DNA from 2 places in the Pantoea nemavictus genome. Region 2 is predicted to be linked to the other one. Evidence: predicted binding sites of a transcription regulator. Region 2 holds the regulator's gene; the other holds the start of a gene.
What was found. Region 2 encodes PurR, which represses purine synthesis genes. Its sites were predicted from a motif close to CANGCAAACGTTTGCNTG; they were not measured.

Region 1: a site for PurR is predicted at 5,341-5,358, ahead of serA (phosphoglycerate dehydrogenase). Genes of this name have one in related genera too.

Annotation. Positions count from the first base shown of each region.
Region 1 is NZ_JBBGZW010000001.1:1,230,351-1,238,314, reverse strand. Features, by position in the region: gene WH298_RS05670 (FAD-dependent oxidoreductase) at 1-375, opposite strand, end outside; gene WH298_RS05665 (IclR family transcriptional regulator) at 433-1,131, shown strand; gene WH298_RS05660 (MFS transporter) at 1,118-2,425, opposite strand; gene WH298_RS05655 (oxidative stress defense protein) at 2,645-3,373, shown strand; gene WH298_RS05650 (LysR family transcriptional regulator ArgP) at 3,412-4,317, opposite strand; gene rpiA (ribose-5-phosphate isomerase RpiA) at 4,499-5,158, shown strand; gene serA (phosphoglycerate dehydrogenase) at 5,438-6,676, shown strand; gene WH298_RS05635 (5-formyltetrahydrofolate cyclo-ligase) at 6,711-7,307, opposite strand; RNA gene ssrS (6S RNA) at 7,498-7,681, opposite strand; gene zapA (cell division protein ZapA) at 7,721-7,964, opposite strand, start outside.
Region 2 is NZ_JBBGZW010000001.1:3,962,673-3,970,636, forward strand. Features, by position in the region: gene WH298_RS18300 (MATE family efflux transporter) at 1-883, opposite strand, end outside; gene WH298_RS18305 (riboflavin synthase subunit alpha) at 1,081-1,725, shown strand; gene cfa (cyclopropane fatty acyl phospholipid synthase) at 1,777-2,925, opposite strand; gene punC (purine nucleoside transporter PunC) at 3,228-4,430, opposite strand; gene punR (DNA-binding transcriptional activator PunR) at 4,541-5,452, shown strand; gene purR (HTH-type transcriptional repressor PurR) at 5,449-6,474, opposite strand; gene cydH (cytochrome bd-I oxidase subunit CydH) at 6,748-6,837, shown strand; gene WH298_RS18335 (C40 family peptidase) at 6,894-7,685, opposite strand.

The DNA.
Region 1 (7,964 bases), 2.7 Mb from region 2:
CACGGTGTTAAGCAGTAACGTTAGACCGGTCTGCGACTGTACGATATCCAGCAGCACCATATCGAACAGCACCGGATTTCCTTCTTTATTGCGCCACAGGTTCTCCTCCATGATCTCGCCCATGATACCGCCTTCGCGCGCCCAGCGATTATTATTACCCATGTGCGAGGTGGCGCCATTGGCCCACAAACGCACTTCGCTGGAGGCGTTGCCGCCTAATACCGGGCGATCCTGTATCAATATTACGCTAAGGCCATCACGCGCGGCGGCCAATGCCGCACACACGCCCGCTAATCCACCGCCAGCAATCAGTAAGTCCGCATGTAATCGCTGCTGCGGAAAGTGACGCGCATTTTGCGAAGAGAAAGTTTGCATCATTTCATTCCTCTAACTCTAAGGCTAAGATTGAGTTTTCCCCGCCGCAGGTGATCTATGTCTTCTCAACCCAACCAAAGCCTGATCGACGGTATTCGCTGCCTGCAATATCTGGTCTCCAGCGATAAAGCCGTGGGCTGTCGCGAACTGGCGCGTCAGATGGGGATGAACAGTACGCGCGTTAATCGCCTGCTGATGACCATGGCTTCCATCGGATTGACGACGCAGGATGAGCACCGGCGCTATCTGCCCGGTCCCGGCATTCACGCGCTGGCGGCGCAGGCGATTCGCGGCTCCTCGCTGTTTGCTCAGGCGCTGCCGCAGCTGGAAATGCACGCGCCGCGCGACATTGTGGTGGCGCTGGGCGTGCTGTGGGAAGATCAGGTGATCTATATCTGGCACTCCGAGCCGGGTGAGCGCACCAACGCCAGCCAGGCGCTGGCGGGTTTCCGCATGCTGCCTGCGTGGCAGTCGGTGATTGGCGTGTCGTTGCTGGCTGCCGAAAGTGATGAGGTGCTGCGCCCGCGTTTTAGCGACGAACAGTGGCAGCAGATTGCGCCGCTGCTGGCACGCAAGCGTGCGGCAGATCATCTGATTTGGCATCGTGATGACGGTGAAATCAGCATGGCGCAGCCGATTAATCACAATCGCGCGGCGCTGGCCTTTGCCAAAATCTGGCAGCACGATGAGGCGCATCTCGCGCAGCGGTTGCAACAGCTGCAATCGCTGGCGCAGATAGTTGTCAGCCCGCGCTAACATGGTCGATTTTCCCGACGATAAACAGATAGCTGCAGATGCCAATCGCGGCCAGAACCGCAATAAATGCCAGTGCTGGCGCGAAGTTGTTGCCATCAATCAGCGCGCCGATGGCAATCGGCACGACGATCGATGACAGCGCGCCGGTAAAGTTAAACACCCCACCCGCCAGGCCAATCAAATGACGCGGCGCCAGCGCCGTCACAAACACCCAGGTGATGGTTGCCAGACCGTTACCGAAGAACGCCAGCGACATAAACAGAATGATCAGCGCGGAATCATTGGTGTAATTGGCACCCAGGATAAACAGCGTCAGGAACAGGCCAAGAATTACCGGCAGCTTACGCGCCACGCTGGCGGACACGCCGCGTCGTATCATACGATCTGAGGCAAAGCCGGCCAGCAAAACTCCGCAGAAGGCGGCGAAGTAGGGCACTGAGGCGACATAGCCGCTTTTGATGAATCCCATATGGCGATATTCCACCAGATAGGTCGGGAACCAGGTGAGAAAGAACCAGAAGGTGGCAGAGATGGTGAACTGACCAATATAGATGCCGACCAATTTGCGGCTGCGGAACATCTGCGCCAAATCGCTCCAGCGCGCTTGCGGTGATTGATTCTTATGCTCACTCTCCAGGAGCGCACCGTTACTGCGCAGGTAGTTCAGTTCAGCGTCGGACACACCTTTATGGTGGTTTGGCTCGCGGTAAAGCCAATACCACACCAGCGACCAAATCATGCCCGCCAAACCGGTAATCAAAAACAGTCCGCGCCAGCCAAACGCAGCCTGCACATGAAACAGCAGCGGTGTCATGCAGGCCAGGCCAACAAACTGCGCTGAAGAGTAGATACCAATGGCGCTGGCGCGCTCCTGTTCTGGGAACCAGCTGGAGATCACCCGATTGTTGGCGGGCATCACTGGCGCTTCAAACGCGCCCACGCCGAGCCGCAGGCCAAATAGCGCAGTAAAACTGTTGGCAAGCGCATGCAGCGCGGTGATTAAAGACCAGACGAACAGACCAACGCCATACACCACGCGCGCGCCAAGGCGATCAATCAGGAAGCCGCCGGGGATCTGCAGGGCGGCGTAAATCCAGCCGAACGCTGAGAAGATTAACCCCATTTCCAGCGGCGTGAAGCGCAGCTCTCCGGCCATTTCCGTGGCGGCAACCGACAGGTTAGTGCGATCCATATAGTTGATGATGATGTTGATAAACACCAGGCCGAGCATCAGAAAGCGCGTACGTCCGGCGGGAAGGCTGGCAGCGGTTTGGCTCAGCGGCTGTTCTGTCATAATGCAACTCTCCCGAATGCAGAGGTGTTTCTTTAATAGAAACGTTTAAATGAGGTTTCGGCCAACCTGTTCATTAAAATTTGCGATCGCGGCCAGGTTTAAACCGCAGCATGCCCGAACTTTTAGTCAGTTTAAAAATCAGATAAGCACACATGTTAATGTGTTTTAGGTTTAGCCATAGTGGCGACCTGTAAATTGAATCCCTCAAGGAGGACTTTCGTGAAACTGAAAGCACTGGCGCTGGCCGCCGTAATGAGCACCGGCGCACTGTCCGGTTTAGTCCACGCGGGTGAATTACCAAATGGACCGCATGTGGTGACGTCAGGACAGGCAAGCGTTGATGCCACGCCCGATATCGCCACGCTCGCTATTGTGGTGAATGTTTCGTCGAAAGACGCGGCGGAAGCGAAGAAACAGGCTGATGACCGCGTGGCGCAATATTTCGATTTCCTGCAAAAGAATGGCATCGAGAAAAAAGATATTGATGCGGCAAACCTCAGCACCCAACCGGAGTATGACTACACCAAAGAAGGCAAATCGGTGCTGAAAGGTTATCGTGCGGAGCGTCAGGTACAGGTGACGCTGCGTCAGCTGGATAAGCTGAACGAGCTGCTGGATGGCGCGCTAAAATCCGGCCTGAATGAAATTCGGTCGGTAGAGTTGGGTGTGGCCAATCCTGACAGCTATAAAGAGAAGGCGCGTAAAGTGGCGATTGCTAACGCCACGCAGCAGGCCAATGCGCTGGCTGAAGGCTTCAACGCTAAACTGGGTTCGGTCTACAGCATTCGTTACCACGTTGCTAACTACCAACCAATGCCGATGGCGCGGATGTACAAAGCCGCGGCAGCGCCGGCTGACACCACCGCACAGCAAACTTACGAGCAGCAGAGCATTCACTTTGACGATCAGGTGGATGTGGTGTTCGAGATTAAACCGAATACGCCGTAAGGCTTTGAGTCAGGTCGCCGTTTATGGCGACCTGATCATTATGCAGGCAAAACATCCTGGCGCAGCACGCGATGTCCGTGCGCAATCAGCGCATCCGTTACGCTGCGCATCAAACGGCTTTCTGGGGCAAAACGGTGCCAGTACAGCATGCGACGCTGATACAAACCTGGCGTCAAATCTACCAGCTCACCTTGCGCCAGCTCGCGCTCAATCTGCAGATGCGGAATCATACAGCACACCGAACCTTGGCGCGCCAACTGCACAAAGGCTTCTGACGAGTTAACGATGTGGCAGGGCACGCTGCCTGGCGACAGGTCAAAGTTCTGCTGCAAAAACGCCTGATGCATATCATCTAAATGATCAAATGCTACCGCCGGTGCTTTCAGCAATGCGGAGCGGGTCACGCCGTTGGGGAAATAACGTGCGGCGAAATCAGGCGAGGCGCAGAACAGATAGTCGAGCGCACCCAGCTGATCAACCAAACAGCTTGGCAGGGGTTGTGGCTGAATACTCACCGCGCCAACCACTTCACCGCGACGCAGACGTTCCTGGGTGCGGGTTTCATCTTCTACCTGTAAATTCAGGCGCACCGGCGAATCGGCCAGCACATCTTTCAGGGCGGGCAGCAGCCAGGTTGCCAGACTGTCGGCGTTAACCGCCAGCGACAGTAGCAGCGGCGTGGTACCGCCGTTATCGTCACCCAGCCACTCCTCTTCCAGCAGCTCAACCTGATGCAATAACGCCAGCAGTTTTTGTCCCTGTTCGGTGGGGCGCGGCGGCACGGTGCGCACCAACAGCGGCTGACCGAATAAATTTTCCAGCTGTTTAATACGCTGCGAAACCGCAGATTGCGTAATACAGAGTTTTTGCGCGGCGCGCTCGAAGCCGCGCTCGCGAATCACAGCATCCAGCGCCTGAAGCGTTCGATAATCCGGGCGTTTCATTGTTGTTCTCTCTCGTTCAGGGTGGACATTACTATGCCATAAAACGCTCAAATAGTGCTGTGGCGCTTTTTTGCGGGCTGGCTTCCAAAGACTTAAATCGGCTGTTCAACAGTCGCGCTTTTTTACGACGCCTTGTTTTATACTACGCGCACTTCGATGTCGCACAGGTTTTAAACATACCATGACCCAGGATGAACTGAAAAAAGCGGTAGGTTGGGCAGCGCTGCATTACGTAGAGCCCGGCACGGTGGTTGGCGTGGGAACGGGATCCACTGCCGCGCATTTCATTGATGCGCTCGGCACCATGAAGAATCAGATTGAAGGCGCGGTTTCCAGTTCGGAAGCGTCGACAGAAAAACTGAAAGCTTTAGGTATCCACGTCTTCGATCTCAATGAAATTGACGAACTGTCGGTGTATGTGGATGGCGCAGATGAAATCAATCCGCAGATGCAGATGATCAAAGGCGGTGGTGCAGCGCTAACGCGTGAGAAAATCGTTGCGGCGGTCGCAAAAAAATTCGTCTGTATTGCTGATGCATCGAAAGAAGTTGATGTGCTGGGGCACTTCCCGCTGCCGGTTGAAGTCATTCCCATGGCGCGTTCCTTTGTGGCTCGTGAACTGGTGAAGCTGGGCGGCTTGCCGGAGTATCGCCAGAACGTCATCACCGATAACGGTAACATTATTCTCGACGTGCATAATCTGCGGATTCTTGATCCTATCGAGCTGGAAAAAACCATTAACGCGCTGCCGGGCGTGGTGACCGTGGGTCTGTTTGCCGGACGAGGTGCTGACGTCGCGCTGATTGGCACCGCTGACGGCGTAAAAACCATCGTAAAATGATCTGTCCGGCGCCCGACATGCGCCGGTTATTTCCATCCGCAAAACATCTTTTCTCGCCAGGCTGAAATTTGGTGACTTATGTCACAAAAGATTCATCAGCAGTGGGTTCGTACTCCGTCCAACATAGATGCCACGATTTTGTACGGCATTGTGCTGCCTCCGCGTGGGCGCGTGCTGGCACGCAGGCAATCGTTTGTATTGCTGCGCACGAAATTTTTGATATTTTGACAGAAGGCTACCTTATGGTAGTCCTCATTGAATTCTGAATAGGGTCGGGAAATGGCAAAGGTATCACTGGAAAAAGACAAGATTAAGTTCCTGCTGGTGGAAGGCGTTCACCAGAGTGCGCTGGAAAACCTGCGTGCAGCAGGCTACACCAACATCGAGTTTCACAAAGGGGCGCTGGATGCGGAGTCGCTGAAATCCTCCATCCGCGATGCGCACTTCATTGGTATCCGTTCCCGTACCCAACTGACTGAAGAGATCTTTGCTGCCGCTGAAAAGTTGGTTGCAGTTGGCTGCTTCTGTATCGGTACTAACCAGGTTGATCTTGCTGCTGCGGCGAAACGCGGTGTGCCGGTGTTTAACGCACCGTTCTCCAACACCCGCTCCGTTGCTGAGCTGGTGATTGGCGAAATGCTGCTGATGCTGCGCGGTATTCCAGAAGCGAACGCCAAAGCGCACCGAGGCATCTGGAATAAAGTTGCCAACGGCTCATTCGAAGCGCGTGGTAAGAAACTGGGCATCATTGGTTACGGTCACATCGGCATGCAGCTGGGTGTGTTGGCAGAAAGCCTGGGTATGCACGTGTTCTTCTACGATATCGAAAGCAAACTGCCGCTGGGTAACGCCACGCAGGTTCGCCACCTCTCCGATTTGCTCAATATGAGCGATGTGGTCAGCCTGCATGTGCCTGAAACCCAATCCACGCAGAACATGATCGGTGCTGAGGAGCTGGCATTAATGAAGCCGGGCTCGCTGCTGATTAATGCCGCGCGCGGTACCGTGATTGATATCCCGGCGCTGTGTGAAGCACTGGCGAACAAACATCTGGCTGGTGCCGCTATCGACGTGTTCCCGGTCGAGCCGGCGACTAACAGCGATCCGTTCAACTCTCCGCTGTGCGAATTCGACAACGTGATTTTAACTCCGCACATTGGTGGTTCAACCCAGGAAGCGCAGGAAAACATCGGTCTGGAAGTGTCTGGCAAGCTGGCGAAATACTCAGACAACGGTTCTACGCTGTCTGCGGTCAACTTCCCGGAAGTTTCGCTGCCAATGCATGCAGCGAGCGCCAGTCGTCTGCTGCATATCCATGAGAACCGTCCAGGTGTGCTGACGGCTATCAACCAGATCTTTGCTGAGCAGGGCATTAACATTGCCGCGCAGTATCTGCAAACCACGCCAATTATGGGCTACGTGGTGATCGATATTGATGCGACAGAAGAAGTGGCGGATAAAGCGCTTCAGGCAATGAAAGCCATTCCGGGCACCATTCGCGCCCGTCTGCTCTACTAATCAATCAGGGCGCCACTGGCGCCCTTTTTTCTGCTTACGTTTCCCATTGCCACAGTTTTGATGGCGTCAGTATCGCCGGCAGCGGGACGTCCCATGCGGCGACGGGAAGTGTATCCGCGCGCTGGCAATCATGCGCAATGCCCACCGGAAGAAAACCGTGCTGCTGCCAGTTTTGCAGCGTGCGATCGTAGAATCCGCCGCCCATCCCCAAACGTTGGCCCTGGTGGTCAAACGCTACCAGCGGCACCAGCATCACATCTAATTGGTCTAGCGTGGCCAGCTGCGTGATATCTAACGGCGGCTCGGGAATACGCAGTTTATTTGGCGTGAGCGCGCTCGCGGGCGTATAGCGGATAAACAGCAGATTGCCTGGCGAGAAGGGGTGCAGCACGGGTAGATAAACCTGCTTTTTTTGCTGCCACAGTTTGGCGATCAGCGGGCGGGTGTTGATTTCACCATCGACAGACAAAAACAGCGCGATGCGTTGGGCATTGGCGATCGGCGCGATATTGATGGCGTGTTCAGCCAGCTGATCGGCGGCCTGTTCTTGCTGCTCAGACGTGAGATTACGGCGCAAATGGCGCACATGCTGACGGATGTCTTGACGGTCGAGAAAGGAGGGTGCTGACATGATATCCCCGGCAGAGTGGGCTGTTGCAAGCCACTATATCATGCGAACCGGGGGATTCGCGTCATACTTCAATCTGCAGCCGCGTTGGCTGCTCTCGTTCACCAGAATCACTTACTTAAGTAAGCTCACTGGGATTCTCTCGATTGCCGCCTTGCTGCAGACTGAATTATTTAGCGAGTAAAACTAAGTGGAGATCTCCGAGATGCCGCCGCAGGCTGTAACCCTTGAACCCTTGGTTCAAGGTGAACATGCCGTCACAACTATTAGGCTTCTCGGACGGACCGAGCATGCGCACAAATTGTGGAGCGTCACATTCTGTTGGTATGAAATATCGGCTCAGGGGACTGGCCCGCTTGCAAACATCTCAGAGAAAATTTACTTCACCGTCACTCTAGCATGAGGACCATGAAGTGTTATTCAAAATTAGGGCCCTGGCGGTCAGTTATGCGACCTTGCTCAACTAACGCTTGTTCAATGGTCTGCTGCAGCATGCGGATACGTTGTTCCATGTTTGCTGCATAGTCGCGCGTCTTACCTTTCTCTTGTGCCAGCTCGTGGCAGATGTTTAACGCGGCGATGAACACCAGTTGCTCTGTATTGGTGACTCTAGTGCGAACTTTTAAATCTTGCAACCGTTGATTGAGATCCTCTGCGGCC
Region 2 (7,964 bases):
TCGCCACGCCAAGCGACAGCGGCAACACAAACATCAAAGAGCTAAAGTTAAGCGCAATCTGGTGTCCAGCCACCTTCACAATGCCGAGCGGTGATACCAGCAGTGCTACCACAGCAAACAGCGTAACCTCGAAGAACAGCGCTAAAGCCACCGGCAAACCCAGCGTGAACAGCCGGGATAAAATGGCGCGAGAGGGTGGGGACCAGCGAGTTTTCATGCTAATATCGCGCATGCTTGCCATGCGTTTCACCCAGAAGCGCATCACAAGGAACATCACCCAATAGACTGAAGCCGTTGCCACACCGCAGCCCACGCCGCCTAAAGCCGGCATACCAAAATGACCGTAAATGAACACATAGTTGAGCGGAATGTTCACCATCAGGCCGAGGAAACCCAACAGCATCGCCGGTTTAGTTTTCGACAGCCCTTCACACTGGTTGCGCATCACCTGGAACAGCAGGTAACCCGGCGCCCCCCAAAGCAACGCATGCAGATATCCTTCAGCTTTGGCGGCCAATTCAGGATCGATATCATGCATGGTGTTAATCAGATAACCGGCGTTCCACAGCACCACCATGATTAATAGCGCGACACCCATTGCCATCCAGTATCCCTGGCGCACTTGTTCCGCGATACGCTCGCGTCGTCCCGATCCGTTGAGTTGCGCAACGGTAGGCGTCAAAGCCAGTAGAAGACCATGACCAAACAGAATGGCGGGAAGCCAGATAGAGGTGCCGACAGCAACGGCGGCCATATCCGTGGCGCTTACCGCACCGGCCATAACAGTATCTACGAAACCCATCGCGGTCTGTGCCACCTGAGCAAGGATGACCGGGATCGCGAGGGCCAGCAATTGACGCGCTTCTGTAAAATACTTCTGCACGTAACACCTGCTTAATTAAAGAAGAGAGTGGGAGAAATCCCCATAGAATGCGCGGCATAGTGTAGCGGCAGCATTGGCATCCGCCAAACGTTGATCGCATTTTGTTTAGCAATTTGTGTAAAGTTTGAACTCCGCCAAATTAAGCTGTGGCCGGTAAGCTGTGATAAACTGACGCAAACTTTGCAGAGGCTGAGATTATGTTTACTGGAATTGTGCAAGGCACGGCTGAAATTGTCGGCATTGAAGAAAAAGATCTGTTTCGTACGCATATTGTACGTTTGCCGGAAGAACTGTTACCCGGCCTGGCGTTGGGCGCATCGGTGGCGCACAACGGCTGCTGCCTGACGGTGACGGCGATTGATGGCGATCGTGTGAGTTTCGATCTGATCAAAGAAACGTTGCGCATTACCAACCTGGGTGAATTAAAGGTTGGTGACGTAGTGAATATTGAACGTGCGGCAAAGTTTAGTGATGAAATTGGCGGTCATTTAATGTCTGGTCATATTATGACCACGGCGGAAATCTGCAAAATTATCCAGTCAGAAAATAATCGCGAAATCTGGTTTAAATTACAGGACGCCACGCAGATCAAATATATTCTGCATAAAGGCTTTGTCGGCATCGATGGAATAAGTCTGACGGTGGGCGACGTCACTAAAAGCAAATTCTGTGTCCATCTGATTCCGGAAACGCTGGAGCGTACCACTCTGGGTGCGAAGAAGTTCGGGCAGAAGGTCAATATTGAAATTGATCCTCATACTCAGGCAATTGTGGAAACGGTTGAGCGTGTGCTGGCACAGCGTGAAGTGGTGGCTCTGGCGCAGGCTGATAACGCAGAATAGCGGTGATAAAAAAGGCGCCGAGTGGCGCCTTGATTGACTTAATAACCTTTATTAACGCGCAACGCGTAATCCGCCATCCTTGCCACGACTAAAGACTACCTGCCACAGCTGTATATCACGCGCGCGAAACGCACCGGCGCAGGCATTGAGATAATAGTCGAACATCCGTTTGAAACGTTCGCCATAGTTCTCGGCTAACTGCGGCCATGCTGTCTGAAAACGTTCATACCAGGCCATTAACGTTGTATCGTAATCCGCGCCAAAATTATGCCAATCTTCCATAACAAAATGTGGCTCACTGGCATCGGCAATTTGCCGCACCGACGGCAGGCAACCATTCGGGAATATATATTTATCAATCCATGGATCGACGTTCATATCCGTGGTGAGGGCACCAATGGTGTGCAGCAAAAATATGCCGTCTGGCTTGAGATTGCGATCGGCAACATCAAAATAAGTGGCATAGTTTTTCGGCCCGACGTGTTCAAACATCCCGACGGAAACAATACGATCATATTGATTATTGAGGTCGCGATAATCCTGCAACAAGATAGTGACATCTAACCCTTCGCAGCGTTGTTGTGCCAGTTTTTGCTGCTCGGCGGATATAGTGACACCCTGCACGGTTACCCCGTAATGGCGTGCCGCATATTCTGCCAGACCACCCCAACCACAGCCGATATCCAACAATGTCATGCCTGGTTCAAGTTGCAACTTGCGACAAATCATATCCAGTTTTGCTTGCTGCGCGTTTTCCAGGGTGTCAGCCTCTTTCCAGTAGCCACATGAATATTGCATGTAGGGATCAAGCATCAATGTGAAGAGATCATTACCGAGATCGTAATGTTCTTTACCGACAATCCAGGCTCGTTTCTTTGACTGCAAATTAGTGAGACGCGCTGCTGCAATTCGCAACGTATCTTTAAAATGCCGTGGTAATTGTTTATCCAGATGGTGTTTTAATACGCGGTGGAAGAACATGTCGAGTTGTTCGCACTCCCACCAACCATCCATGTAACTTTCACCTAAACCGAGCGATCCTTCCTCAAGTACGCGTTTAAAAAAATCTGGATGCTTTACCTGAATATCCCAGGGACGAGTGCCATTAACTGCAATATCAGCGCGCTCTAGCAGTTCATTGACGATCCGAAACCAGTGGTTTTCTTCAAGGCTCACTTCTTCTATAACAGATGAACTCATAGCTTCTCCATCACCTTCCGATCTGAACCTGAGAAAAAGAATAGCCAATTTCCCAAGACCTGTGAGAGAACTCACGGAAAATCCGTGCGCCAGAAATCCGACGTTTTACAGAGGTATGAATTTGATGAGAAAACATTGACGCAACACTGGAGTATCGTGCAGACGCCATCCCGCGACAGAGTCGCTAAAGGTATTACATTTATATTATTGATTTATAGCAGAAATACGGACCCACAGAGTATATGCTCACGTGGGTCAATATTCAACGGATTATCGTTAGTTTGCTAACGATAATCGTTGCCTTACTGATTATCTTCGCAGGGACGGGAAGTGTGGGCAATATCACTTTGTGCGCTTATTGCGCGTTGGCAGATGAAGCCGACCCATGCCAAAACGACCGTTGCCACCATCACTAACGTGGTGTTGAACAGCGCCTTCTCCAGCCCGGCTGATACCAACAGGCTGGCGGCGAAGCATAAACCTAACTGGAAAAGATTCTGCAAACCCGCGGCTTTGCCGGTGGCGTGCGGGAAGGGCGCTAATGCGCTGGCGACAACAATCGGGTAGATGGCACCATTGGCCAACGCCATACCGCAGAAGGGCATTAGCAACACAAACAGCGGGGCTGATGGCATCAGGGCAATCACAAACAGGCTCAGGATGCTCAGGCTATACACCACCAGCAACCACGGCAGTAGTTGTGCCCCCTGATAACGATTTAACATCGCCCGGCAGCCAAAGCCACCGATAAGGAAAGCAATGGTTTGAGGGATGTAACTCAGGCCAATATCGCCCGGCGTTAAACCCGCAGCGGCGAGAATAAAGGGCGAACCTGTCAACCAGGCAAAGAAACTCGCTGAACAAGCGGAGTAAATTAATACATTGCCGCTGTAAACGCGGGTGCCCAGCAAGGTTAACCAGCCAGGTTGTTGGCCACTGGTGACTTTTTCGCGTTTCACTGTCGTTAACTGCAGGGTACCAATCAGTAATAGCAGCGCGATCAGCGTAAGCGCGATGAAAATACTGCGCCAGTGGAAATGGCTGATAAGCCACGCACCTAACAAAGGTGCCAGCGCTGGAGAGAGCGCAACCAGCGGCATAATGGTGGCAAAGACTTTGTTCGCTTTCGCTTTAGGATAATGGTCCACCACCAGCGCTTGCCAGCTCACGGCTGCGGCGCAAACGCCAATCGCCTGTACGAAGCGCAGCGCCAGCATCAGGCGCACGTCAGTAACCCACAGCATCCCCAAACAGCCGAGCGCGAAAATGGCCAGGCCGGCAAGAAGAATGGGCTTGCGACCGTAACGATCCGACAACGGCCCCCAAAAAACCTGCGCGCAAGCAAAGCCGCCGAGAAACAGGCTCAGGCTGGCGCTGATGGTGCCCGGCGCGCTAGCAAAATCACGCTGCATATCGCCAAAAGCAGGTAAATACATATCCGTGGCAAGAAAACCGAGCATACTGAGCACGGCAAGGTAAGGCATAAATGCTTTAGACGACAACATGTTGATTCTCTTTTGGGCAGGTTGAACGGCGGGGAGTGTAAAAGGATGCAGCGCGCTTTGTGAAACGCTAATATTTGCACAGTGCTGTTAAAATTTTTGAAGGCAAATTTATGTGGTCAGAATATGCACTTGAAGTGGTCGATGCCGTGGCGCGCACCGGTAGTTTTAGCGCAGCGGCGCAGGAGCTCCATCGCGTGCCCTCTGCTGTCAGCTATACGGTACGTCAGCTTGAAACCTGGCTGGCGGTGCCGCTGTTCGAACGTCAACATCGCGAGGTGGTAATGACGCCGGCCGGCGAACATTTTGTGCGGGAGGGGCGGTCTGTTATCAAAAAAATGCTGGCAACGCGCAGGCAGTGCCAGCAGCTGGCCAATGGCTGGCGCGGTGAGTTAAGCATAGCCGTTGACTGCATTGTAAAACCGCAGCGCACCCGACAACTGGTAAAGGATTTCTATCGTCATTTTCCAGATATGGAGTTGATCATCAGCTTTGAGGTGTTCAATGGCGTGTGGGATGCCCTGGCTGACGGACGTGTTGATGTGGCGATTGGTGCCACTCAGGCGATCCCGGTCGGCGGGCGCTTTGCTTTTCAGGATATGGGCGCGCTTAACTGGCGCTGCGTGGTGAGCCCCGATCATCCTTTGGTCAACAGTGAACTGCTGGATGATGAAACGCTGCGTGTGTGGCCATCCCTGGTGCTGGAAGACACCTCGCGTGCGCTGCCGCGTCGTATGACATGGACGCTGGATAATCAGCGGCGGCTGGTGGTGCCGGATTGGGAAGCCGGGCTGGAGTGCCTGCAGGCGGGATTGTGCGTCGGAATGGTGCCGGGTCATCTGGCGCGGCCGCTGCTGAATAATCACCGTTTGGTAGAATTGCCATTGCCGCAAGCCTTTCCGGATAGTCCGTGTTGCGTCAGCTGGGCTGAACAACGTGCGTCACCGGCACTGGAATGGTTACTGGTATATCTCGGGGATGCTGAAACGCTGAACCACGAATGGCTCAGCGAAGTCTCGGTTTAGCGGCGATAGTCGCGGAACGGGCCATCCGCCACTGAGCGACGCTCAATCAGCGTTGGCTGCACCTCAATGGTTTGCGGATCTTCGCGTTTACTGGTGATGCGATCCAATAGCATTTCCAGCGCTTTTTCACCCAGTTCGGCTTTCGGCTGGTGCACGGTCGTCAGGGCTGGAGTGAAATAGCGCGCGTTGCGCACGTTGTCGTAACCAATTACCGAGATATCCTGTGGCACACGTAAACCCATCTCATCGGCGGCACAAATCGCGCCCATGGCCATGATGTCGCCCCCGCAGAATACGGCGGTTGGCCGCTGTTTCTGGTTTAAAATCTGCTGCATCGCCTGGTAACCTGATTCAGGTTCAAAATCGCCCTGAACCACCCATTCTGAACGTACCGCAATGCCCGCCTCGTTCATCGCCTGCAGGAAACCCGCGTGACGTCCGCCGCCGGTGTTGCGCTCCATCTGGCCGGGAATCGCGCCAATGTCGCGATGACCGCGTTCAATCAGATAACGCCCCGCGAGATAGCCACCCTGAAACGCGTTGTCCTGCACTGTATCGGTAAAATCACCGCGTGAAGCGCCCCAATCCATCACCACCATCGGGATATTGCGGTTCTCTTCCAGCATTTGCAGCAGATCGTCCGGATACTCAGAACACATCACCAGCAAACCATCGACGCGTTTTTGCGCCATCATCGACAGATAAGCGCGCTGTTTCTGCAAATCGTTGTGCGCGTTGCCGAGAATCAGCGTATAGCCGCGATCGAAGCAGTGATTTTCTACCGCTTCAATAATTTCGGCAAAGTAGGGCGCTTCGCTCGACGTTGCCAGCAGGCCCAGAGTTTTGGTGTGATTCACTTTCAGACTACGCGCCACGGCACTTGGCGAGTAATGCAATTCTTTGATCGCTTCCCATACGGCGTTACGCGTCTCTTCCGCAACGAAACGCGTTTTGTTGATGACATGCGAAACCGTGGTGGTTGAAACACCGGCGCGCTTCGCGACATCTTTAATTGTTGCCATGAAAATGGTACTCCTGGGATTATCGCAACTTACTGATAAGTATATTGTTAAACGTTTGCGTCTGCTAATGCTTTTACAGCCCAAAAAGCGGGCGAAATGGGGGTGTTTAGCAGGCGAAATCACTTCATCATGCTGTAAATACAGCAGGCGCGAAATCTGTTGCGCAACGAAAGGCGGCGATTCTAGCAAGCTAGCGCGGATAACACGAGATTTTTGCCCACTGCTGTGCGAAAATCGCTTTAACCCTAAAGATTGTGTGACTAAGGAGGCGTGATGAATACTGATTTGAAGCTGGCGCTAATGACGACGGTTGGCGCACTGTTAATGATTATCGCATTCAGCTTTACCGCGATCATGCATTAACAAAAAAGCCGGAGCTGTTAACAGCATCCGGCTTTTTTATTGGCGTTGCGCAACCGCTAGCGAATGGTTTTTGGCGTCATCATACGACGCGCGCCTACATAGTGTTTCTGCCAGTAATCCTCACCTAATGCGCTAATCTGAATATCTTTACCCGTGCGCGGTGACTGAATGAATTTGCCATTGCCGAGATAAACACCGACATGATCGGCGGTGCCGCGATTGTTGATGCGGAAGAACACCAGATCCCCTTTCTCCAGCATTTCACGCTTTATCGGTGCCGCATCGCGCAGGTGATACATTTCATTGGCGGTGCGCGGGAATTTGAACTTTACCAGGTCTTTATAGGCGTACCACACCAGGCCGCTGCAATCGAAGCCGGTGTGAGGTGAGGTACCGCCCCACTGATAGGGTTTGCCAAGCTGGCCCATTAATTTGGTCATCGCCGTCTCACGCGCTTTTTGATAGCGCTGACGATGTGCTTTGCTCATTTTGATGCCGGTAAGCGCTATGGCTTCATCATCAACTTCAATCGCAGATGACTTTTTCGCTAGGCGTTGATGACCGTATTTCTTACCGGAGAGTTTCAGCGAGGATTTTTTGCTGGTGGTTTTGTGCAGCGCGGTTTCTGTCGGTGTCTGTTTTTTGAGTTTGAATTTTTGGACGGCAGTCAGGCGCGATTTTTTAGTTGTGGTTTTCACCGGACGTCGTTTGCGGCGCTCGTCTTCACGTGCGCTCTTTTTCTCTGCTTTTAACGTACTGGCGTTAACGGGCGCATGCGGAGATGCAGCGGCCACATTAAAGAACAGTTGGGCTAAAGCCAGTATGAAAAGCGTAATCAGTAGACGCATAATCCGGTTACAGGTTAAGCAGGCTGAATGAAAACAGACTGCGGCAAAGTGAGAGAAATCTGATCAAGTGACCAGCGCCGAGGCAATTCTAATCCACTTTTTTTGCAAAAGGTAAGGCCTTTTTCCATTAATATGTTACCAGATTGATTCTGTAGCAAAAATGAGCTATTTCAGCTGCTTAACGCAGCGAAACTATTGCTAATTATTAATTTATTAATGCCAATTAATGATATGAAAATGTTATTTGTCATGCATGAACTTAACAAACATGGCGATTAA